DNA from 3 places in the Kitasatospora sp. NPDC059577 genome. Region 3 is predicted to be linked to each of the others. Evidence: predicted binding sites of a transcription regulator. Region 3 holds the regulator's gene; each other region holds the start of a gene.
The links. Region 3 encodes HrcA, which represses chaperone genes, less so after heat shock. Its sites were predicted from a motif close to TTNGCACTCNGNNNNNCNGAGTGCNAA; they were not measured.

Region 1: the regulator HrcA is predicted to act here: its motif matches at 1,882-1,908, upstream of ACFV0O_RS19690 (FmdB family zinc ribbon protein).
Region 2: the regulator HrcA is predicted to act here: its motif matches at 2,873-2,899, upstream of groES (co-chaperone GroES).

What each region holds. Positions count from the first base shown of each region.
Region 1 covers NZ_JBHWBZ010000023.1:43,530-51,168, forward strand. The annotation lists gene ACFV0O_RS19675 (hypothetical protein) at 147-425, shown strand; gene mscL (large conductance mechanosensitive channel protein MscL) at 445-864, opposite strand; gene ACFV0O_RS19685 (hypothetical protein) at 895-1,167, opposite strand; gene ACFV0O_RS19690 (FmdB family zinc ribbon protein) at 1,583-1,870, opposite strand; gene ACFV0O_RS19695 (MFS transporter) at 2,009-3,418, opposite strand; gene ACFV0O_RS19700 (potassium/proton antiporter) at 3,865-5,349, opposite strand; gene ACFV0O_RS19705 (penicillin acylase family protein) at 5,590-7,639, shown strand, end outside.
Region 2 covers NZ_JBHWBZ010000015.1:51,038-58,676, reverse strand. The annotation lists gene tsaD (tRNA (adenosine(37)-N6)-threonylcarbamoyltransferase complex transferase subunit TsaD) at 1-15, shown strand, start outside; gene ACFV0O_RS15035 (hypothetical protein) at 12-278, shown strand; gene ACFV0O_RS15030 (polysaccharide deacetylase family protein) at 353-1,252, shown strand; gene ACFV0O_RS15025 (methyltransferase domain-containing protein) at 1,272-2,450, opposite strand; gene ACFV0O_RS15020 (hypothetical protein) at 2,468-2,791, opposite strand; gene groES (co-chaperone GroES) at 3,040-3,345, shown strand; gene groL (chaperonin GroEL) at 3,481-5,109, shown strand; gene ACFV0O_RS15005 (LysR family transcriptional regulator) at 5,255-6,253, shown strand; gene ACFV0O_RS15000 (WhiB family transcriptional regulator) at 6,354-6,680, opposite strand; gene ACFV0O_RS14995 (response regulator transcription factor) at 7,243-7,639, shown strand, end outside.
Region 3 covers NZ_JBHWBZ010000052.1:43,749-51,387, forward strand. The annotation lists gene ACFV0O_RS30880 (DUF3097 domain-containing protein) at 1-310, opposite strand, end outside; gene ACFV0O_RS30885 (hypothetical protein) at 342-926, opposite strand; gene htpX (zinc metalloprotease HtpX) at 953-1,873, opposite strand; gene hrcA (heat-inducible transcriptional repressor HrcA) at 2,162-3,196, shown strand; gene dnaJ (molecular chaperone DnaJ) at 3,268-4,407, shown strand; gene ACFV0O_RS30905 (16S rRNA (uracil(1498)-N(3))-methyltransferase) at 4,510-5,259, shown strand; gene ACFV0O_RS30910 (S41 family peptidase) at 5,366-7,639, shown strand, end outside.

The DNA of each region.
Region 1 (7,639 bases), on a different contig from region 3:
CCCCCCCCCCCCCCGGCGCCCCCCCCCCCCCCCCCCGGCCCGGGGGCCCCCCGCCCCCCCCCCGGGGCCCGGGGCGTGCCGCGGGCTCTTAGGCTGGAGGGGCAGGACGAAGCGGGCAGGACGAGGCGAACGACGGAGTGGACAGGGTGAACGAGCAGGGACGGGAAGGGTCGACGGAGCGCGGCCAGGACCAGGGCCAGGACCAGGGCGGGAACCACGGTCAGGGTGGGAACCGCGGTCGGGAGCAGGACCGGGAGCCGCAGCCGAAGCCCGCGGGCAAGGCCGGGCTGGTCTTCCGGGACCCACTGGACCAGCAGTCCCGGGACGACACCGACGCCGGCTGGGGCGATCGTTCCGGGGCCGGTGGGAGCGGTGGGCGGGGGCTGGACTGGTACCTGAGTCAGCGCCCGCCGCACCACGGGTAGGGGGGACGGGGAGGGGCGGTCAGCGCAGCGGCGCGACCAGCGCGTCGCGGATCTCGGTCAGCAGTTGGACCTCCTTGGCCTCGGCTTCCGCAGCCGCCTCGGCGGGGGACTTGCGGCGGGCCGCCATCCTGTTCATGGGCACGATCAGAACGAAGTAGACGACGGCTGCGGTGATCAGGAACTGCAGGACGGCGCTGAGCACCGATCCCCACAGGATCAGGATTCCGGACGTGACCTCACCGGTCGGGCCCAGCTCGCAGGGCCCTTTGAGGCAGGAACTGTAGGCACCCAGGTCCTTCGTTCCGAATACGCCGATGATCGGATTGATCACGCCCTTGACGAAGGCGTTGATGATGTTGGTGAATGCCGCACCGATGACCACGGCGACGGCGAGTTCGACGACATTTCCGCGCAGCAGGAATTCCTTGAAGCCCTTCATGCCGCCTCGAACGACGGAGTCGTTCCGGGGTTACGGGTGATCTTCGGCAACTCCGGATTGACAACCCGTCCGGCCCAGAGCGCCCCCGCCGGGCGGCGGCAGCCCGGCCCGCGCGGGCCCGAGCGCGAGCGCGGCCGCCACCGCGAGCAGCACCAGCGCGGGCACCCCGGCCCGTCGGCGGACCGCACGGCGCCAGCGGTGCCACCCACCGCAGCCGCGCCGGATCGGGGGGAAGCTCGGCACCTCCTGCCGGGGCGGCACGGTGGGGGCGGGCAGGGGGACTGAGAAGCTCGCGGTCGTCATCGACGCACCTCCGGAGGGTCCGGCGGTCGGCCCGGGGTGGGCCGGCCGACGAACCACACGATGCGCGCTCCGGGCGGCGTCGGAAAGCCGTTTCCCCAGCCTGTGGATAACCCGCCCCTGTGGACGATTTCGTACGCCCACACGAGTCAATCCGACCCGTTGAAGGTGACGAGAGCGAGCCGTGAGCGCAGGCCCGGACGAGCACGCCGGAAACGCCGGCCGGAAACCCAGGCAGGGCGCACAGCCGGAAGAAGCGGAAGCGGAAGCGGAAGCCGGAAAACGAAAGCCGGAAAACGCAGGCCGGAAGCGAAAGCCGGGGCCGAGACGCGACAAGGCCCGCCGCCCCCGCGTGGTCGCGGGGCCGACGGGCCTTGCCGAGGACTGCTGGGCGTCCGGAGCGGTCCCGGCGCCGGGGTCAGCTCGCGGCCGGAGCCGGGCTGGACGGGGCCGAGGAGCCCGTGCCCGACGCGGGGGCCGGCGTCGACGTGGTCGACGACGACCCGGAGCTGACGGTGCTGCTGGAGGAGGAGCGGCTGTCGGTCCGGTAGAAGCCGGATCCCTTGAACACGACACCCACGGCCGAGAAGACCTTGCGAAGCCGTCCCTGGCAGTCGGGGCACGTGGTCAGTGCCTCGTCGGTGAACTTCTGCACCGCCTCCAGGCCGTTGCCGCACTCGGTGCACTGGTACTGGTACGTGGGCACTTGTCTTCCTCCTGGCACTCTCGCCTGATGAGTGCTAACGATGGTCAATGATGCGGCATTCCGCGGGATCAGTCCAGCGACTCCGGTGTGAGATCGGCCCCGCCGTCGGCCCGGGATCGGCCGCGAACCACCGCCCGCTCAGCCCTTGGCCGCGCCCACCAGCTGCGCAGCACCCCCGCGCTCGGCGGAGCCGGCGACCGAATCCGCGACCGGGCCGGCGGCGGAACCCGTGACCGGACCGGCGGCGGAACCCGCGACCGGGCCGGCGGCGGAACCCGGCGCCACCAGCAGGTGTCGCAGCGAGAACAGCGCGACCAGCCCCAGCCCGGCGCCGACCAGCGGCACCAGGAACCCGGTGGACGGCCCGTGCCCGTCGATCAGCTGGCCCGCCACCATCGAGCCGACCGCCAGGCCCAGCCCGATGGCGCCGGTCAGCCAGGTGAAGGCCTCCGTCTTGGCGCCGTCCGCGACCAGCGTCTCGACCAGGGTGTAGCCGCTGATCAGGGTCGGCGCGATGGCCAGGCCGCAGACCAGTCCGGCGACGGTGAGCGCGACCAGGTTCGGCATCGCCCACAGCGTCGAGCAGCCCAGCACCAGCAGTGCGTAGCTGAACAGCATCCGCTGCTGGACCGGCCGCCGCCAGGCGATCACGCCGTACAGCACGCCGGCCAGCATCGAGCCGCCCGCGAAGATCCCGTACACGGTGCCGCCCGCGTCGTGCTGCCCGACGGAGTCGGCGAAGGCGTTCACGGAGACCTGCATGCCGCCGAAGACCGCGCCGACCCCGAGGATGGAGCCGGCGAGCAGCCGGACGCCGGGCGAGGCGAGCGCCGAGACGCGCTTGGTGCCGGGCTGCGGCACGATCCGGGCGGGGGCGGTTCGCCGCTGGGCGGCGAATGCCAGGCCGCCGACGACGGTCAGTGCGGCCTCGGCGACCAGGGCGGTCGCCGGGCTGGCCATCGCGGCGATGCCGGAGGCCAGGATCGGGCCGATCACGAAGGTGAACTCGTCCGTCACGGACTCGAAGGCGAAGGCGGTGCTCACCCGGGCCGCAGAGGTCTCGGACGGGCCGTCCGCGGTGAACCGGGCCACCCAGCGGGCCCGGACCATCGCGCCGATCTGCGGCACGCTCGCACCGGCCGGGACGGCGGCCAGGAAGAGGCTCCAGGCGGGGGCGTGCCCCAGTGCCAGCGCGATCAGCGCGCCGACCGAGGCCCCGTGCACCAGGACGGTCGGGACCAGCACCGCGGCCTGTCCGTACCGGTCGGCCAGTCGCCCGGTCTGCGGCCCGATCAGGGCCTGGGCGACGGCGGCGACGGCGGTGACGGTACCGGCGGTGCCGTACGAGCCGTGGGTGCGGGTGACGAGCAGCAGGATGCCCATGCTGAGCATCGCGTAGGGCAGTCGCGCGACGAGGGCCGGGGCCAGGAAGGTCCAGGCCCCGGGGGTGCGCAGCAGTTCGCCGTACCCGACGCGGGCGGGGGCCTGGGCTGCGGTGGTGTCCGCGGTGCTGTCCGCGGAGGTGTCGACCGTTCGGCGGGCCGTCACGGTCGGTCCTTCCTGCTGCCTGGTAGCGCGGCAGGGCATGGGGTGGCCCCGACGGCGCCGAGAGTCGTCCTCTCGCGCGTCGACCGGGGTAGATACCGGGTCGGCCCGGTGTGGTTACCGGGGTCGGACCGCGGCCGCCGAGCGGTCGCGCCAACTCTGCGTCAGGCAGATGCTGGGGGTGGTCTAGCGTTGGTTATACGGCGTGGTCGAACCAGCATACAGTTACGCGCGTAGATCCCGCTAGCCCACCCCTTCCCCGGGCGCCCCGGAAGCCCTGGAGGCCCCGGAAACCCCAGGCACCTCACACGCCCGGGGAGCCCCAGAGCCCCGGAGCCCCGGAGCCCCAGAGCCCCGGAAGCCTGAGAGCCCCGGAAGCCTGAGAGCCCCGGGACCTCCGGAGACCCGGGCCCCCGCGGACCCCCTCCGGCTCCCGCGCGCACCCCGGGCTACCGCCCGTTGAGCCACCCGGCGAGCTTGCCGCCCTTGTCGACGGCCCGCAGCCGCCGCTCCGCGGCCTCGCCGACCTCGTCCGTGGTGACCACCAGCAGCTCGTCCCCGCCGCGCAGCACCGTCGCCTTGTCCGGCACGAAGGAGTTGCCCTCGCGCACGACCAGGGTGACCGCCGCACCCTTGGGCAGCCGCAGTTCGCCGACCTCCACGCCGGACATCCGGGAGGCGGGGGAGAGGGCGACCGACAGCAGGTGCCCGTGCAGCTTCTCCAGCGGGGCGGACTCGATGTCGAGGTCCTGGCCCATCGCGCCCTCGCCGATCTTCAGCTGCTTGGCCACCCACGGCAGGGTCGGCCCCTGGAGCAGGGTGAAGACGACGACCAGGATGAAGACGATGTTGAACACGTCCTCGGCCCTGTGCGCGCCCGACACCACCGGGATGGTGGCCAGCACGATGGGCACCGCCCCGCGCAGCCCGGCCCAGCTCAGCAGCGCCTGCTCGCGGGCCGGCACCTTGAAGGGGGTCAGCGAGACCACCACGGACAGCGGCCGGGCCAGGAAGACCAGCACGCCGCCGATGACGAGCGCGGGCACCACTGCGGAGCCCATGGTCGCGGGCGTGCAGAGCAGGCCGAGCAGCACGAACATGCCGATCTGCCCGATCCACGCCAGTCCGTCGGCGAAGCCGCGGACGGCCGGCCCGTGCGGGAGCTTGGAGTTCCCGAGGATCACCGCGCAGATGTAGACCGCGAGGAAGCCGGAGCCGTGCAGCAGCGCGCCGCCCGCGTAGGCGAGCACGGTGAGCGCCATCACGGCGATCGGGTAGAGGCCCGAGGAGGGCAGCGCGACGTGCTTGACCCCGTACGCGCCGATCTTGCCGACGGCGAAGCCGATCGCCGCGCCGATCGCGAGTTCGGCGAGGATCGTGCCGATCATGACGTACCAGGGGTCCAGTTCCCCGGTGGTGGCGAAGGCGACGACCAGGATGACGACGGGTGCGTCGTTGAAGCCGGACTCGGCTTCCAGCAGGCCGGTGAGCCGGTGCGGCAGCGGGACCATCCGCAGCACCGAGAAGACGGCCGCGGCGTCGGTCGAGGAGACGATGGCGCCGAGCAGCAGCGAGGTCCGCCAGTCGAGGCCGACCAGCCAGTGCGCGCCGGCCGCGGTGGCGAAGACGCTGACGCCGACGCCGACGGTGGCGAGCACGGTGGCCGCCGGCACCACCGGCTTGATCTCGCGCCAGCTGGTCTTGAGGCCGCCCTCGGCCAGGATCACCACGAGCGCCGCGTAGCCGATCACCTGGGTGAGTTCGGCGTTGTTGAAGGTGAAGCCGATCCCGTTCTGGCCCAGTGCCACGCCGATCCCCAGATAGATCAGCAGGCTGGGCAGCCCTGATCGGGTGGAGATCCGGACGGCGACCACCGCGAAGAGCAGGATCACGGAGGCTTCGAGAAGCAGCTGGTTCAGATGGGAGACGTTCACGCAGGGGCACCTCGGGCAGGCATGGGCGGGCGGGGTGTCTGGCAGTGCGGTGAGGTCGACCCGTTAAGAAGGCGTCAATGCTCCCCTTGCGGATCGTTACTCAGTCTAACATTTTGCCATACCTTTAGCTTGGTCCCCCGTTCACAGTGCCCGGCCGACTCGGCCTAATGTGGTGCCCTGTCACGGCCGCTGGCCCTGGACACGCCCGCCCGCCCCGAAGTCAGGACCGCAAGGACCCAGATGCCCCGCTCGAAGAAGTTCCGGCGCGCCCGTCTGTTCGTGATCGTGCTGGTCGTGCTGCTGGTGGCCGGCGTCGGCTACGGCGGCTACCGCGGGGTCACCGCGGTCCGCGCCTCCTTCCCGGAGGTGGACGGCAGCGTCAAGGTGGCGGGCCTGACCGCGCCGGTCGACGTCAAGCGGGACGCCAACGGCATCCCGCAGCTGTACGCCGACACGTCCGAGGACCTGTTCCGCGCCCAGGGCTACGTCCAGGCGCAGGACCGCTTCTGGGAGATGGACGTCCGGCGGCACATCACCGCCGGTCGGCTCTCCGAGATGTTCGGCGACGGCCAGGTCGACACCGACACCTTCATCCGCACCATGGGCTGGCGCCAGGTGGCGCAGAAGGAGTTCGACACCAAGCTGTCGCCGGAGACCAAGAAGTACCTGCAGGCCTACTCGGACGGCGTGAACGCCTGGCTCGCCGAGCACCCCGGCGGCGAGAAGGCCTCGCTGGAGTACGCGCTGCTCGGCGCCGTCAACAGCGGCTACACGCCCGAGCAGTGGTCCCCGGTCGACTCGGTGGCCTGGCTCAAGGCGATGGCCTGGAACCTCTCCGGGAACCTCCAGGAGGAGGTCGACCGCTCGCTGCTGGCGCAGGACTTCGGCCCGGACAAGATCGCCGAGCTGTACCCGGACTACCCGTACACCCGCAACGGCACCATCGTGAAGACCGGCACCGTGTCCGGCGACGCCTACCGCCCCGCGGACGGCGCCGCGCAGCCGGGCGCCGGCAACGGCACCGCCACCGCGCAGGGCGCGGCCACCACCAAGGCGCTGCTGCAGGGCCTCACCGACCGGATCGACGGGATGCCGCAGCTGCTCGGCCGCCCCGGCCAGGGCATCGGTTCCAACTCCTGGGTGGTCGCCGGTTCGCACACCACGACCGGCAAGCCGCTGCTGGCCAACGACCCGCACCTCGGCCCCGGCCTGCCCTCGGTCTGGTACCAGATGGGCCTGCACTGCCGGACCGCCTCCCCGGCCTGCCAGTTCGACGTCTCCGGCTTCACCTTCGCGGGCATGCCCGGCGTGGTGATCGGCCACAACAAGGACATCGCCTGGGGCTTCACCAACCTCGGCGCCGACGTCACCGACCTCTTCCTGGAGAAGGTCACCGGCCCGGACACCTACCAGGTCGACGGCAAGGACGTGAAGTTCGACCTCCGCAAGGAGACCATCAAGGTCGCCGGCGGGGAGGACCGCACCATCACCGTCCGCACCACCCAGACCGGCGCCCCGCTCATCTCCGACCAGAGCAACGAGCAGCAGAACGTCGGCAAGTACGCCCCCAACGGCACCTCCGCCCCCGACCGCGGCACCAGCGGCTACGGCGTGGCCCTGCAGTGGACGGCGCTCAGCCCCGGCAAGACCATGGACGCCGTCTTCGGGCTGGACAAGGCGAAGAACTGGGACGAGTTCCGCACTGCCGCCAAGGACTTCTCCGTCCCCGCACAGAACCTGATCTACGCCGACGCCAAGCACATCGGCTACCAGGCGCCGGGCACCATCCCGGTCCGCGGCAAGGGCGACGGCACCTACCCCGCGCTGGGCTGGGACTCCGCGTACCAGTGGAAGGACCCGATCCCCTTCAACGCGCTGCCGTGGAGCCTCGACCCCGCGGCCGGCTACATCGTCACCGCCAACCAGGCCGTGGTGGACCCGAGCTACAAGTACAGCCTGACCAAGGACTGGGAGTACGGCACCCGCGCCAAGGAGATCACCGACCAGATCGAGGGCCTGCTCAAGAACAACGGCAAGATCTCGCCGGACGACATGCAGACCCTCCAGCTGGACAACACCAACGTAATGGCCAAGACGCTGGTCCCGCTGCTGCTCAAGCAGCAGATCGACGACCCGTACGTGCGCGAGGCCCAGGACCTGCTCAAGGACTGGAACTACCACCAGGACGCCGACTCGGCCGCCGCCGCCTACTACAACGGCGTCTGGCGCCAGCTGCTCACCCTCGCCTTCGGCCAGAAGTTCCCGGCCGACCTGCGGGCCAAGGACAACT
Region 2 (7,639 bases), on a different contig from region 3:
GGCGGCGCCGGATGACCGTCGCCGCGATGTGGGAGGCCCGGGCGGCGGACGGCCGCGGGGCCGAACTCGCCGCCTGGGCACGGGGAACGGCGCTGCCCGCGCTCCGCGGCGCGGCCGGGCTGGAACGCCTCGAACTGTTCTCCGCCCCGGGCGGGCGGGTGCTGCTGATCGCCTGGTGGAGCGGCGAACCGCAGCCGGTCGCCGACCCGCCGGCCGAACTGCTCGGCCGCCCGGTGCACCGCTGGTCCTTCACCAGCGAACACGTCGAACAGGCCTGAACGGGAACCACAACCCCGGCCGCTACCGTGAATCAGCTGATAGAAAGCTGAACGGGAACCGGGAGTGCGGTGCGGTGAGCAGGGACGGTCGGAGCAGGACCAGGACGTACGCGGCGGGGGCCCTGGCCCTGCTGGCCTTCGCCACCGCGTGCGGCGACAACGGCGGGGGCGGCGCCGCCCCCGCCACCGGCACGGCGGCGTCGGCCGCGCCCCAGACGACCGGGGCCGGGGCCGCCCCGACCACCCCGGGTGCCACCCCGGCCGGCGCCGGCGCGGCGGCCTGGGCGAAGTGGAACCTCACCCCGCTCCCGCCCGCCCCGGCACCGCCCGCGGACAAGCCCGTCAAGCTCGAACGGACCGGCCCGGTACCGGTCTTCAGCGACGTGAAGACGACCGACAAGGTGGTCTTCATCACCATCGACGACGGCGCCGAGAAGGACCCGAAGTTCGTCGAGATGCTGACCGACCTCAAGGTGCCGATCTCGATGTTCCTGACCAAGGACATCGTCAAGAACGACTACGGCTACTTCAAGCCGCTCCAGGCGCTGGGCAACCACATCCAGAACCACACCGTGGACCACCCGGTGATGAGCAAGCTGTCCCCGGACAAGCAGAAGTCCGAGGTCTGCGACGACCAGTCGGCGCTCACCCAGCAGTACGGCACCGCCCCGCTGCTGTTCCGCCCGCCCTTCGGCGACGGCGCCAACACCCCGACGCTCAACACCTCGGTGCAGCAGTGCGGTCCGCGCGCGATCGTGCTGTGGCGGGAGTCGATGCAGATCCACGACATGCAGTACCAGGCGGCGGACAAGAAGCTGAAGCCCGGCGACATCATCCTGGCGCACTTCCGCGGCCCCAAGGAGCTCAAGGGCGCCACGATGACCCAGATGTTCGGCGACCTGCTGGCCCGGATCCAGGAGCAGGGCTTCTCGGTGGCCCGGCTGGAGGACTACATCCAGGCCCCCGCCTCCTGACGGCCCCTAGCCCCTGCCCCTAGCCCTGGGCCCGGACCGGCTGCCCCAGCATCATCAGCGGTCCGTGGTCGGTGCGGCTGAGGATCACCGTGACGGTGTTCGGCCCGGAGGGCTTGAGCTGGCGGCGCAGCTCCTCCGGGGTGATCGCCATCCCGCGTTTCTTGATCACCACCGTGCCGACCGCGCGCTCGCGCAGCAGCGCCTTCAGCTTCTTGATGTGGAAGGGCAGCACGTCGGTGAGCTCGAAGGCGTGCGCGTACGGGGTGGCGACCAGTTCGTCCGAGGTCACGTAGGCGATCTTCGGGTCGATCAGCCGGCCGCCGACCTGCTCGGCCACCTCGGCCACCAGGTGGGCCCGGATCACCGCACCGTCCGGCTCGTACAGGTAGCGCCCGACCGGGCCGGCCGGCGGGTCGGGCAGGTCGCCGCCGGTCAGGCTGGCGCCCTGCGGGAGCAGGGTGGCGCGGTGCGGGCGGGTGGCCCCGGTGCCGAACCAGAGCACCGCCTCCTTGACGTCGCCGTGGTCGGAGACCCACTCGGCCTCGGCGTCCGCCGGGACGGCCTCGTGCGGGATGCCGGGCGCGACCTTCAGCGCGCCGATCGGGGTCCGCCGGCCGGCCTCGATCGCCCAGGAGAGCGGCGGGGCGTACGCCTCCGGGTCGAACACCCGGCCGCGCGCGGTCCGTCGGGCCGGGTCGGTGAACACCGCGTCGTACCCGGTCACGTCCACCTCGGCGACGTCCGCGCAGCGCACCTCGACCAGTTCGGACAGGCCGAGCGCGGCGGCGTTCGCGGCGGTGGCGGCGCAGGCCGCCGGGTCCCTGTCGACGGCCAGCACCTCGATGCCCGCGCGGGCCAGCGCCAGCACGTCCCCGCCGATGCCGCAGCACAGGTCCGCCAGTCGCCGGACGCCCAGGTCGGCGAACCGCCGGGCCCGCCACTCGGCCACGCTGCGCCGGGTGGACTGCTCGACCCCGTTGGGCGTGAAGTACATCAGGTCGGCGTCCGCCCCGAACTTCGCCCGCGCCCGCTGCCGCAGCCGCGCCTGCCCGAAGGCCGCCGACACCAGCTCCGCCGGGTGCCCCCGCCGCAAGCGGGTGGCCAGCGCCAGCTCCTCCTCGGGGGTGAACTCGCGCAGCTCGGCGAGCAGGGCCTGGCCCTCGGGCGTCAGCAGGGGCTGGAGGTTCTCGGTGTCCACGGTGCCATTCTCGCGGGTCAGGCGCCGGGGAAGCCCGCCACGGCCCAGCCCGGCACCAGGAACGGGGAGACGGCGGCGACGACCGGCAGGACCCGGTAACCGGCGCGCCGGGTGCGGAACGCGACGGACAGCGGCACCCCGAGGCTGACCGCCACGCCGACGAGCACGCCCAGCAGGGCGACCACCTCCACGCCCTTCCCGCCGTCCGCGCAGGCGAAGAGGATCGCGACGGTCACGAGGTACGCGAGCGCCGGGATCGCCCCGAGGACCGGCAGGAGGACTGCGGACCACAGGACGTCGGCGGTGCGGGTCGGGCCGATGCGAACCGGGGTGTCGGGCATGGCACGAGTGTGTCGACCCCGGTCACGGGCGCACATGAGTACGGGTACTCATCCGTCGTCAGGATCTTCCGGGGCGCGTCGTTGGCACTCTGGTTGACTGAGTGCTAACACGGGCCTATGGTCGTCCTTGGCACTCCCCACCGGGGGAGTGCTAACGCGAAGACGCGTGCCTGACCCCCGCGACGGCAGGCTCGCAGGCTCGCCCTACCCGTTAGAAAACCCCGTAATCTCCGAAGGGGAGCTCGGACGTGACCACCAGCAGCAAGGTTGCCATCAAGCCGCTCGAGGACCGCATCGTGGTCCAGCCGCTCGACGCCGAGACCACCACGGCCTCCGGCCTGGTTATCCCGGACACCGCCAAGGAGAAGCCCCAGGAGGGCGTCGTCCTGGCCGTCGGCCCGGGCCGCTTCGAGGACGGCCAGCGTCTGCCGCTCGACGTCGCCGTCGGTGACATCGTCCTGTACTCGAAGTACGGCGGCACCGAGGTGAAGTACCAGGGCGAGGAGTACCTCGTCCTCTCGGCTCGTGACGTTCTCGCCATCATCGAGAAGTAAACGCAGCATCGAGAAGTAAGTCGTTCCGACCCGCCCCGGATCCGTGTCCCAAGTGACAGGGGCCCGGGGCGTGGTTGTTGGTTCACGTAGTTCGGCGGCCGGTGGGCCGGCCGCAGCCCCGAGGGAATAGGGAACATGGCGAAGATCCTGCAGTTCGACGAGGACGCCCGCCGCTCGCTGGAGCGCGGTGTCAACAAGCTGGCCGACACCGTCAAGGTGACCATCGGCCCCAAGGGCCGCAACGTCGTCATCGACAAGAAGTTCGGCGCCCCGACCATCACCAACGACGGTGTCACCATCGCCCGTGAGGTCGAGCTGGACGACCCGTACGAGAACCTTGGCGCGCAGCTCGTCAAGGAGGTCGCCACCAAGACCAACGACGTCGCGGGTGACGGCACCACCACCGCCACCGTGCTGGCCCAGGCCCTGGTCAACGAGGGTCTGCGCAACGTCGCCGCCGGTGCCGGCCCGGCCGCCCTGAAGAAGGGCATCGACAAGGCCGTCGCCGCCGTCTCCGAGCACCTGCTGTCCGTCGCCCGCGAGATCGAGGGCAAGGACGACGTCGCCGCCGTCGCGTCCCTCTCCGCGCAGGACACCCAGGTCGGCGAGCTGATCGCCGAGGCGATCGACAAGGTCGGCAAGGACGGTGTCATCACCGTCGAGGAGTCGAACACCTTCGGCGTGGAGCTGGACTTCACCGAGGGCATGCAGTTCGACAAGGGCTACCTGTCGCCGTACTTCGTCACCGACGCGGAGCGTCAGGAAGCGGTCCTGGAGGACCCCTACATCCTGATCAACCAGGGCAAGATCTCCTCCATCCAGGAGCTGCTGCCGCTGCTGGAGAAGATCCTGCAGGGCGGTGCCTCCAAGCCGCTGCTGATCATCGCCGAGGACGTCGACGGCGAGGCGCTGTCGACCCTGGTCGTGAACAAGATCCGTGGCACCTTCAACGCCGTCGCCGTCAAGGCCCCGGGCTTCGGCGACCGCCGCAAGGCGATCCTCGGCGACCTGGCCACCCTGACCGGCGGCACGGTCATCTCCGAGGAGGTCGGCCTCAAGCTCGACCAGGTCGGCCTGGACGTGCTGGGCACCGCCCGCCGCGTGACCATCACCAAGGACGAGACCACCGTCGTCGACGGTGCCGGTGACGCCGAGGCCGTGGCCGGCCGCGTCGCCCAGATCAAGGGTGAGATCGCCGCCACCGACTCCGACTGGGACCGCGAGAAGCTGCAGGAGCGCCTGGCCAAGCTGGCCGGCGGCGTCTGCGTCATCAAGGTCGGCGCCGCCACCGAGGTGGAGCTGAAGGAGCGCAAGCACCGCCTGGAGGACGCCATCTCGGCGACCCGCGCCGCGGTCGAGGAGGGCATCGTCGCCGGCGGCGGCGCCTCCCTGGTCCACGCCGCCAAGGTGCTGGAGGACGGCCTGGGCCTGTCGGGCGACGAGGCGACCGGTGTCGCGGTCGTCCGCAAGGCGCTGCACGAGCCGCTGCGCTGGATCGCCCAGAACGCCGGCCTCGAGGGCTACGTCATCACCCACAAGGTCGCCGAGCTGGAGACCGGTCACGGCTACAACGCGGCCACCGGCGAGTACGGCGACCTGCTGAAGGCCGGCGTCATCGACCCGGTCAAGGTCACCCGCTCCGCCCTGGAGAACGCGGCCTCGATCGCCTCCCTGCTGCTCACCACCGAGACCCTCGTGGTGGAGAAGAAGGAGGAGGAGGCCGACAACGGTCACTCCCACGGCGGTCACGGCCACTCGCACTGAGGCCCGAGCCACTGACCGGAGGCCCGGTCCGCACCCCGCGAGGGGTGGCGGGCCGGGCCTCCGGCCGTCGCGGTCGCTGTAGCCGTCGACCCTTCAACTATCAGCAGAATTTTGCAGAACGCAAAGATTGCCTTATAACTAAGGCATGATCGAGGCCCGCCACCTGCGCGTCCTGCGTGCCGTCGCCCGCACCGGCTCCTTCTCCGCCGCCGCCCGCGAGCTGGGGTGCACCCAGCCCGCCATCAGCCAGCAGATGAAGGCGCTGGAGAAGTCCGTGGACACCCCGCTGGTGGTCCGCTCGGGCCGCGGGATGCAGCTCAGCGAGGCCGGACGGGTCCTGCTCAAGCATGCCACCGGGATCCTGGCCGGGCTCTCCGCCGCCGAGGAGGAGGTGGCCGCGATCGCCGGGCTGCGGGCCGGCCGGGTGCGGCTGGTGTCCTTCCCGACCGCGAGTTCCACCCTGGTGCCGCCCGCCGTCGCCCGCCTGCGGGACAGCCATCCGGGGGTGCGCGTGTCGCTGGTCGAGGCGGAGCCGCCGGAGTCGCTGGCGATGCTGCGCGGCGGTGAGTGCGAGATCGCGCTGGCCTTCCGCTACCCGCAGTCCGACGGCGCCGCTCTGCTGCCGGCGCCCGCGCACGGCACGCCGCGGGAGGCGCGGGCCGAGGCGAACCTGGAGGCCCAGCAGCTGACCGCCGGAACGGACTGGTCCGATCTGGTGGTCACGCCGCTGCTGGACGACCCGCTGGTGGGCCTGCTGCCGGCCGCCCACCCGCTGGCCGGGCGGGGCGGGCCGGTGGGACTGGGCGAGCTGGCGGGGGAGCAGTGGATCGCGGGCTGCCCGCAGTGCCGGGGCCACCTGGTGGAGCTCTGCGCGGGGGCGGGCTTCGAGCCCCGGATCGACTTCGCGACCGACGACTACCCGGCGGTGGTCGGCCTGGTGGCGGCCGGGCTGGGGGTGGCGGTGCTGCCCCGGCTGGCGCTGCAGTCGGTGCGTCCTGACGGCGTGTCGACGGTGCCGGTACGGACGGCCTCGGGGGCGCCGGCGGTGCGCCAGGTGGTCGCGCTGACCCTGGCGGACCTGGCCGAGGTGCCGGCCGTGGCCCTGATGCTGGAGCGGCTGGCGGGGACGGCGGCCGCCCGCTGACGGTGGGTGACGGGGCTCGGCGGCAGGGGCCCTGATCGGCCGCGACGGGGCTGTGGCGCCGCGCAGAAACGTTTCTTCACGGCGCGTCGTGGAGGCGGGTCTAGTGCCGCGCGACCGCCGGCGGGGTCAGTGGGACCTCCACCAGCCGGTGCCGCGAGCGCCCCAGCATCTCCTCGCGCTCGTCCTCGGTCATCCCGCCCCAGACCCCGTACGGCTCGCGGACCGCCAGTGCGTGCGCCGCGCACTCGGCGATCACCGGGCAGCGCATGCAGACCTCCTTGGCGCTGGCCTCGCGCGAACTGCGCGCGGCCCCTCGCTCGCCCTCGGGGTGGAAGAAGAGCGAGCTGTCCACGCCACGGCAGGCTGCGGAGAGCTGCCAGTCCCAGAGGTCCGCGTTGGGACCGGGGAGGCGGGAGAAATCTGCCATGGCTCATTCCCTTCAGAGGCTGTCGGCCGTCGGCCGGGCGTTCGGCGGGCTGCTGCCGAGCGGCACGGCGGGGCTTCGATGCACTGGTGTGGACACCTGGAAATATGACTTAAGGCAACTCCATGGACAAGTCACCCACACACTGGCACAACAGTCAATGACCATACGAAAGCTATAAAAACGGGCAAAGTGGGCAAGGGTCCTCGGCGGGCGCGGGCGTGGCAATCGGGTGGCCGACGGGCGCGCGACGCACCGAATCGGTGTGCGGGTCGCACGCCCACCGCGCGCGAGCTGCGGAAAAGTGCGGCGTGTGCACCGCGATGCGGCTGATCGGTAATGGGTTGGCCACGTACAGTGGTGGAGATGGCTCTGAAGGCCGTAACTCATTCGAGTGACGGTCGTTGGAAGTGCGGAGGCGGTTAGCGGGCGCCGGACGTCGGGAACGATCGCGGGCAAGTTGGGGCGATCAGCACGGAGTCTGTCGCCGATCGGCCGTGTCGGAGAGGTTCGTACCAGCCAGGAGGCTCAACGTGACGCGGATCAGCTGCGGAGGACGACGGTCATGACTTCCGTTCTCGTTTGCGACGATTCCCCGCTCGCCCGCGAGGCGCTTCGCCGCGCGGTCGCGACCGTACCCGGTGTGGACCGGGTCACCACCGCGACGAACGGGGAGGAGGTCCTCCGCCGCTGGGTGGCCGACCGCTCCGATCTCGTTCTGATGGACGTCCGGATGCCCGGCCTCGGCGGGGTCGAGACGGTCCGGCGGCTGCTGTCCGCCGACCCGGGCGCGCGGATCATCATGCTCACCGTCGCCGAGGACCTCGACGGCGTCGCGCTCGCGGTGGCCGCGGGTGCCCGCGGGTACCTGCACAAGGACGCCTCCCGCGCCGAACTGCGGGCCACCGTCACCCAGGCCCTCGCCGACCCGACCTGGCGGCTCGCCCCGCGCCGGCTGCGCA
Region 3 (7,639 bases):
CGGCGACCGAGCCGGAGGCGGTGCGGCCGGGCGTGCGGGGCGCCGCGGGGGCGGCGGGACGGACCAGGGTGACCACCGAGCCCTCCAGCAGGAAGCCGCGCGGCACCAGCGGGAACACCCGGTGCTTGCCGAAGCGGTCCTCCAGGGTGACGGTGAACCCCTCGGCGGTCTTCTCACAGCGCACCACGGCCCCGCAGAAGCCGGTCGCCGCCTCCTCGACCACCAGGTCCCGCTCGGCGGGCACCTCCGGGGCGGGGGTCTGCTTCTTCCACGGTGGGGTCAGGTCGGGTCCGTACTGGCGGCTGCGCATACGGGTGATCATAGGGAGGGCGGACGGTGCGTCAGAGGCCCGGCGCGCCCCAGACCGGGAACCAGCGGCTCAGGTCCTTCTCCAGCCGCAGGTCGTTCCCCAGCATCGCGTTGACCTGCAGTTCCAGCGGGCTGTTGCGCTTCTCCCCGCCGCCGGGCATCGGGGCGAACGGGTAGAAGGTGCCGCGCTTGTAGAGGTAGACCAGGGCCAGCGACTGCCCCTGCGCGTCGCGGAAGCCGACCAGCGAACAGAGCAGCTGCGGCCCGAAGCCGTTCGCCTCCAGTTCGCTGTTGACCGCGTGCAGGTCGTTCACCAGCTCCGGCAGCTCCCCGGGGGAGTGCCGGGCGAGCAGCCACGAGTAGCCGTAGTCGTCCTTGGAGGCCTCCACCGGGACGCCGCCGCGCTCGGTGTCGGCGTCCAGCAGCGCCCGCACCTGCTGCTCCACCTGGACGAAGGCCGCGCCCTCGACGGCCGCGAAGCAGACCGAGCCGAGCCCGGTGGGCAGGAAGCCGGTGGCGGCCTCCAGGGTGAGCGCGGCGGACGGCACGCCGAACAGCTGGTCGAGGTCGGGCTTGACGGGCTTGGTGCGGCCGAACAGGGCGTCCAGGATTCCCACGGCGGTCCTTTCGTGTGCTCGGACGGTCAGCGGCCGAGCTGCTCGGAGATCTTCGCCAGCTGCGCCAGCCGCGTCTCCAGCGTCGGGTGGGTGGAGAACAGCTGCGAGGCCGTCTCCCGGGCGCTCAGCGCGGGCGCGAAGTAGAAGGCGTTGTAGGGCTGCGACTTGCGCAGGTCCTCGGTGGGGATGGCGGAGATCTGCCCGGTCACCTTGGTGAGCGCCGAGGCGAGCGCGCTGGGCCGGCCGGTGAGCTGGGCGGCGGCGCGGTCGGCGGCCAGCTCGCGGTAGCGGGACAGCAGCCGGGTGAGCAGGAAGCTGATCGCGTAGACGACCATCGAGACCAGCGGGATGATCAGCGCCAGGATCGCCGTGTTCTGGTCGTTGTTGTTGCGGCCGCCGCCCATGAACCCGCCGTACACGGCGATCCTGGTCATCGCGCCGGCGAGCACGCCGAGGAAGCCGGCGATCGTCATCACCGCGACGTCCCGGTGGGCGACGTGGGACAGCTCGTGCGCGAGGACGCCCTCCAGTTCCTCGGGCTCCAGCCGGCGCAGCAGGCCGGTGGTGACGCAGACCACCGCGTTCTGCGGGTTGCGGCCGGTGGCGAAGGCGTTGGGCATGTCGTTGTCGGCGACCGCCACGCGGGGTTTGGGCATGTCGGCCAGCGCGCAGAGCCGGTCGATCGTGCCGTGCAGTTGGGGGAAGTCCTCCGGGGACACCTGGTGGGCTCCCATGGCCCGTTCGGTGATCTTGTCACTGAACCAGAACTGGGCCACGAACAGCCCGCCGGAGATCAGGACGATCAGCGGCCATGCGCCGCGCAGCAGCGCGATCAGCAGGCCGGTGAAACCGACGTACAGCAGCCCGATCACGAACATCGTGGCGACCATGCGGCCGGTCAGGCCGCGGTCGGGCGCGAAACGGGTGTGCTGGCCCGAGCTCGACATCGCTTGCTCCTCCATTCGCCGTCGCTTTCGATGCTGCCACCCGGACGGCCGCGAGGCACCACCCCCGCGCCGGGAAGCGTGAACGCTCCCCGTCCCGCGGGCCGTACCCGGAACTGCGGGCAGGATCACTCCGGTCCGGCCGTTCCTGCCGTAGGACCCGGGCCTTACACTGGCAGGTACGGTTCTGGCACTCGCGCGTTCAGAGTGCCAGGACCGGGGCCTCCCGGAGCGGCCCGCAGCACTCAGGGACACAGACGGACAACGTGCGAAGACGGAGGTGCGTGCCCCATGGCCGGAGAGGTCCGCCAGCTGGACGACCGCAAGCTCGCCGTGCTCCGCGCGATCGTGCAGGACTACGTGGGCACCGAGGAGCCGGTCGGGTCCAAGGCCCTCGTGGAGCGGCACAATCTCGGGGTCTCGCCGGCGACGGTCCGCAACGACATGGCGGCGCTGGAGGAGGAGGGCTACATCCACCAGCCGCACACCAGCGCCGGCCGCATCCCGACCGACAAGGGGTACCGCCTCTTCGTCGACCGGCTCGCCGAGGTCAAGCCGATGAGCGCCCCCGAGCGCCGGGCGATCCGGCACTTCCTGGACGGCGCGGTCGACCTGGACGACGTGGTCGCGCGCACCGTGCGGCTGCTCGCCCAGCTGACCCGGCAGGTCGCGGTCGTCCAGTACCCGTCGCTGACGCGTTCGACCGTCCGGCACATCGAGCTGGTGGCGCTGGCCCCGGCCAAGGTGATGCTGGTGCTGATCACCAACACCGGCCGGGTCGAGCAGCGGATGGTCGACTGCCCGGGTACGGTCGGCGAGACGGTCCTGGCGGACCTGCGGACCGCGCTGAACGGCAGAGCGGCCGGCCGCCTCCTCCCGGACGTCCCGGGGCTGCTGGAGGAACTCCCGGCGATGTTCGAGCAGGCCGACCGGCCGACCGTCAGCACGGTCCTGGCGACCCTGTTCGAGACGCTCGCGGAACAGAACGAGGAACGGATCATGCTGGCCGGCACGGCCAATCTGACCCGCTTCGGCCACGACTTCCCCCTCACCATCCAGCCGGTGCTGGAGGCCCTGGAGGAGCAGGTCATCCTGCTCCGCCTCCTGGGTGAGACCAATGACGCCGCGATGACGGTCCGGATCGGGCGGGAGAACGCCTACGAAGGGCTGATTTCCACCTCGGTCGTGTCGGTCGGTTACGGTTCGGGCGACGAGAGCGTGGCCAAACTGGGTGTGATCGGTCCGACCCGGATGGACTACCCGGGCACAATGGGGGCGGTGCGGGCGGTGGCGCGGTACGTGGGTCAGATCCTGGCCGAGTCGTAGCAAACAGCCGTCGGACATCCTGACGGCGTCCAGTCGCAGCACTACTACAGGCGGAACAAGCGGAGCATTTGGTGGCCACGGACTACTACGCGGTACTCGGCGTCCGACGGGATGCGGGGCAGGACGAGATCAAGAAGGCGTTCCGGCGCCTGGCACGCGAACTGCACCCGGACGTCAACCCGGACCCGAAGACGCAGGAGCGGTTCAAGGAGATCAACGCCGCCTACGAGGTGCTCTCCGACCCGCAGAAGCGCCAGGTCTACGACCTCGGCGGCGACCCGCTGTCCCCGGGCGGGGGCGGCGCTGGCGGCTTCGGCGCGGGCGCGGCGGGCTTCGGCTTCTCCGACATCATGGACGCCTTCTTCGGCGCCGCGGCCGGCCAGCGCGGCCCGCGCTCGCGCACCCGCCGCGGCCAGGACGCCATGATCCGGCTGGAGATCACCCTGGAGGAGGCCGCGTTCGGCACCACCAAGGAGCTCCAGGTCGACACCGCCGTCACCTGCACCACGTGCAGCGGCGAGGGCGCGGCCCCCGGCACCTCCGCCCAGACCTGCGACATGTGCCGCGGCAAGGGCGAGGTCTCCCAGGTCACCCGGTCCTTCCTGGGCCAGGTCATGACCTCCCGCCCCTGCCCGCAGTGCCAGGGCTTCGGCACCGTCGTGCCGACCCCGTGCCCGGAGTGCGCCGGCGACGGCCGGGTCCGCGCCCGTCGCACCCTGACCGTCAAGATCCCGGCCGGTGTCGACAACGGCACCCGGATCCAGCTGGCCGGCGAGGGCGAGGTCGGCCCCGGCGGCGGCCCGGCCGGCGACCTGTACGTCGAGATCGCCGAGTCCGCCCACGCGATCTTCCAGCGGCGCGGCGACGACCTGCACTGCACCGTCACCATCCCGATGACGGCTGCCTCGCTCGGCACCCAGGTGCCGCTGCAGACCCTGGACGGCCTGGAGGAGGTCGACATCCGGCCCGGCACCCAGTCCGGCCAGTCGATCCCGCTGCACGGCCGCGGCATCACCCACCTGCGCGGGGGCGGCCGGGGCGACCTGATAGTGCACGTCGAGGTGAAGACGCCCACCAAGCTCGACCCCGAGCAGGAGGAGCTGCTGCGCCGCCTGGCGGTGCTGCGCGGCGAGGAGCGGCCCTCCGGCCAGTTCGCGCCCGGCCAGCAGGGCCTGTTCTCCCGGCTGAAGGACGCCTTCAACGGCCGGTAGCCGTCGCGCGGGGGTGCCGGGGGCCGACCCCGGCACCCCTTTCGCGTGCCCCCGCCGGTTCCCCCTCCCGCCCCAGGCCCCGCCCCGGAAAGGTGCCCCCGCATGACCGCGCCCGTCTTCGTCGTCGAGACCGAACGGATCGCCGCCGCCGCGCCCGGCGCGCTGGTGCGCCTGGACGGCCCGGAGGGGCGGCACGCGGCCGCGGTGAAGCGCCTGGAGGCCGGTGAGGCGGTGACCCTCGCCGACGGACGGGGGCTCGGCGTGGACGGAACGGTCGCCGCGGTGCACGGCAAGGACGCGATCGACGTCGCGGTCGCCGCGGTGCGGCGCGAGCCGGAGCCCGCGCCGCGGATCGTCGTCGTCCAGGCGCTGCCGAAGGGCGACCGCGGCGAACTGGCCGTGGAGACCATGACCGAGGTCGGCGTGGACGTGGTGATCCCCTGGGCGGCCTCCCGCTGCATCACCCAGTGGAAGGGCGAGCGCGGCGCCAAGGCGCTCGCCAAATGGCGGGCCACCGCCCGGGAGGCGGGCAAGCAGTCCCGTCGGCTGCGCTTCCCCGAGGTGCGCGACCCGATGACCACCAGGCAGCTGGCACCGGTGCTCGCCGGGGCCGCGTTCGCCGCCGTGCTGCACGAGGAGGGCGCCGAACCGCTGGCGCACGCCGCGCTGCCCGCCGCCGGCGACCTCGTGCTCGTCGTCGGCCCGGAGGGCGGGGTGTCCCCGGAGGAACTGGCCGCGTTCGCCGACGCGGGAGCGAAGCCGTACCGGCTGGGCCCCTCGGTGCTGCGCACCTCCACCGCCGGGGTGGCCGCCGGCGCGCTGCTGCTGGGACGCACCGGCCGCTGGGCGTAGCCCGCCGTACTACGGTCCCGCGGCCGGGTCCAGCGGGCTCGCCCGAGTGGCCCGACTCTGCCGAAAAGCCCGGCGGCTCGTACGCGTACGTGCCTACCCTGGCCGCGTGACGGACTCCCTGAGCACCCCCGCGGGCGCCTACCTGCGCCACCCCCACCTGCACGGCGACCTGGTCACCTTCGTCGCCGAGAACGACCTCTGGCTCGCCCCGCTGGAGGGCGGCCGGGCCTGGCGGCTGACGGCCGACCACCTGCCGGTCCACGACCCCCGGTTCTCCCCGGACGGGCGGCACATCGCCTTCACCTCCACCCGGGACGGCGCGCCCGAGGTGCACGTGGTGCCGGTGGACGGCGGCCCGTCCCGCCGGCTCACCCACTGGGGCAGTGGCCAGACCCGGGTCCAGGGCTGGACGGCCGACGGCCGCCCGATCGCCACCACCACCGCCGGCCAGGCCACCCCGCGCCGCACCTGGGCGCACGCCGTGCCGCCGGACGGCGGCGAGCCCGCGCGACTGCCGTACGGGCCGGTCGGCGGGATCGCCTTCGAGCCGGGCGGCGACCGGGTGCTGCTGGCCAGCGCCGCGATCCGCGAACCGGCCTGGTGGAAGCGCTACCGGGGCGGCCGGGCGGGCAAGCTGTGGCTGGGCCGGGAGGAGTTCGCCCGGGTCCACGAGGAGCTGGACGGGCAGCTGTCCTCGCCCCTGTGGGTGGCCGGCGGGGACGGCGGCCGCATCGCCTTCCTGTCCGACCACGAGGGCGTCGCCGAACTGTGGTCCAGCCTCCCGGACGGCACCGACCTGCGCCGCCACACCACCGGCACGGACGGCTTCTACGCCCGCAACGCCGCCACCGACGGCACCCGGGTGGTGTTCCACCGGGCCGGTGACGTCTGGCTGCTGGACGACCTGGCCGGCGCCGAGCCGCGCCGCCTGGACATCCGGCTGGCCGGCCCGCGCAGCGGCCGCCGCCCCCGCCCGGTGCCCGCCGCGCACTGGCTGGAGTCCGTCGCCCCCGACCGCACCGGCCGGGCCAGCGCCGTCGTGGTGCGCGGCAGCGTGCACTGGCTGACCCACCGCGAGGGCCCGGCCCGGGTGCTGGACGAGACGCCGGGCGTGCGCGGGCGCCTGGTGCGGGTGGTGCCGGGCGAGGACGGCTCCCAGGGCGTGCTCTGGGTGTCCGACGCCGAGGGCGAGGACGCCCTGGAGTTCGCGCCCGCCGTGCACGGCGCCGAGCGCCGCCGGCTGGCCGCCGGGCAGCTCGGCCGGGTCAACGCGCTGGCGGTCTCCCCGGACGGCAAGCAGGCCGCGCTCGGCGTGCACGACGGCCGGGTGCTGCTGGTGGCGCTCGCCGACGGCACCGTGCACGAGCTGGACCGCAGCACCGACGGCGAGGTCAGCGGGCTGGTCTTCAGCCCGGACTCGGCCTGGCTGGCCTGGTCGCGGCCGGTGCCGGGGCTGGGCCCGTACTCGCTGCGCCAGATCGTGCTGGCCAACCTGGCCACCCGCACCGTGAGCGAGGCCACCCAGCAGCGCTTCATCGACACCTCGCCGGCCTTCACCGCGGACGGCCGCTACCTGGCGTTCCTGTCGGTGCGCAACTTCGACCCGGTCTACGACTCGCACGTCTTCGACCTGTCGTTCCCCAACGGCTGCCGCCCGTACCTGATCACGCTGGCGGCCGACACGCCGTCCCCGTTCGGCCCGCAGCGGGCCGGGCGCCCGCTCGGCGGGGAGGAGGACGAGCCGCGGGCCAAGAAGGCCGACGGTGAGGAGGGCGGCGGCGACGCCGCACCGGTGACCAGGGTGGACCTGGACGGCATCGCCGACCGGATCGTCCCGTTCCCGGTCGAGGGCGGCCTGTTCGGCACCCTGCGGGCCGCCAAGGACGGCCTGCTGTGGACCAGGGTCCCGCTGCTCGGCGAACTCGGCGACGAGGCGGCCTCCCTGGAGGACGATCGGCCCCGGCCGGTGCTGGAGCGCTTCGACCTGAAGAAGCGCCGGGCCGAGCAACTGGTGCACGACGTCGACGGTTTCGCGGTCAGCGGGGACGGCAGCCGGGTCGCCGTGCTGGACGAGGGCGAGCTGCGGATCGTCCCGGCCGACCACAAGGCGGCCGGCGAGGACGACGAGACCGCCGTGGACCTCGCCCGGCTGCGGGTCACCGTCGACCCGGCCGCCGAGTGGCGGCAGATGTTCGCCGAGAACGGCCGGCTGATGCGGGACAACTTCTGGCGCCCCGACCTGGCCGGCGTGGACTGGGCCGGCGTCCTGGAGCGCTACCGGTCGCTGGTCGAGCGGGTGGGCTCGCACGACGACCTGGTGGACCTGCTCTGGGAGGTGCACGGCGAACTCGGCACCTCGCACGCCTACGTCGTCCCGTAC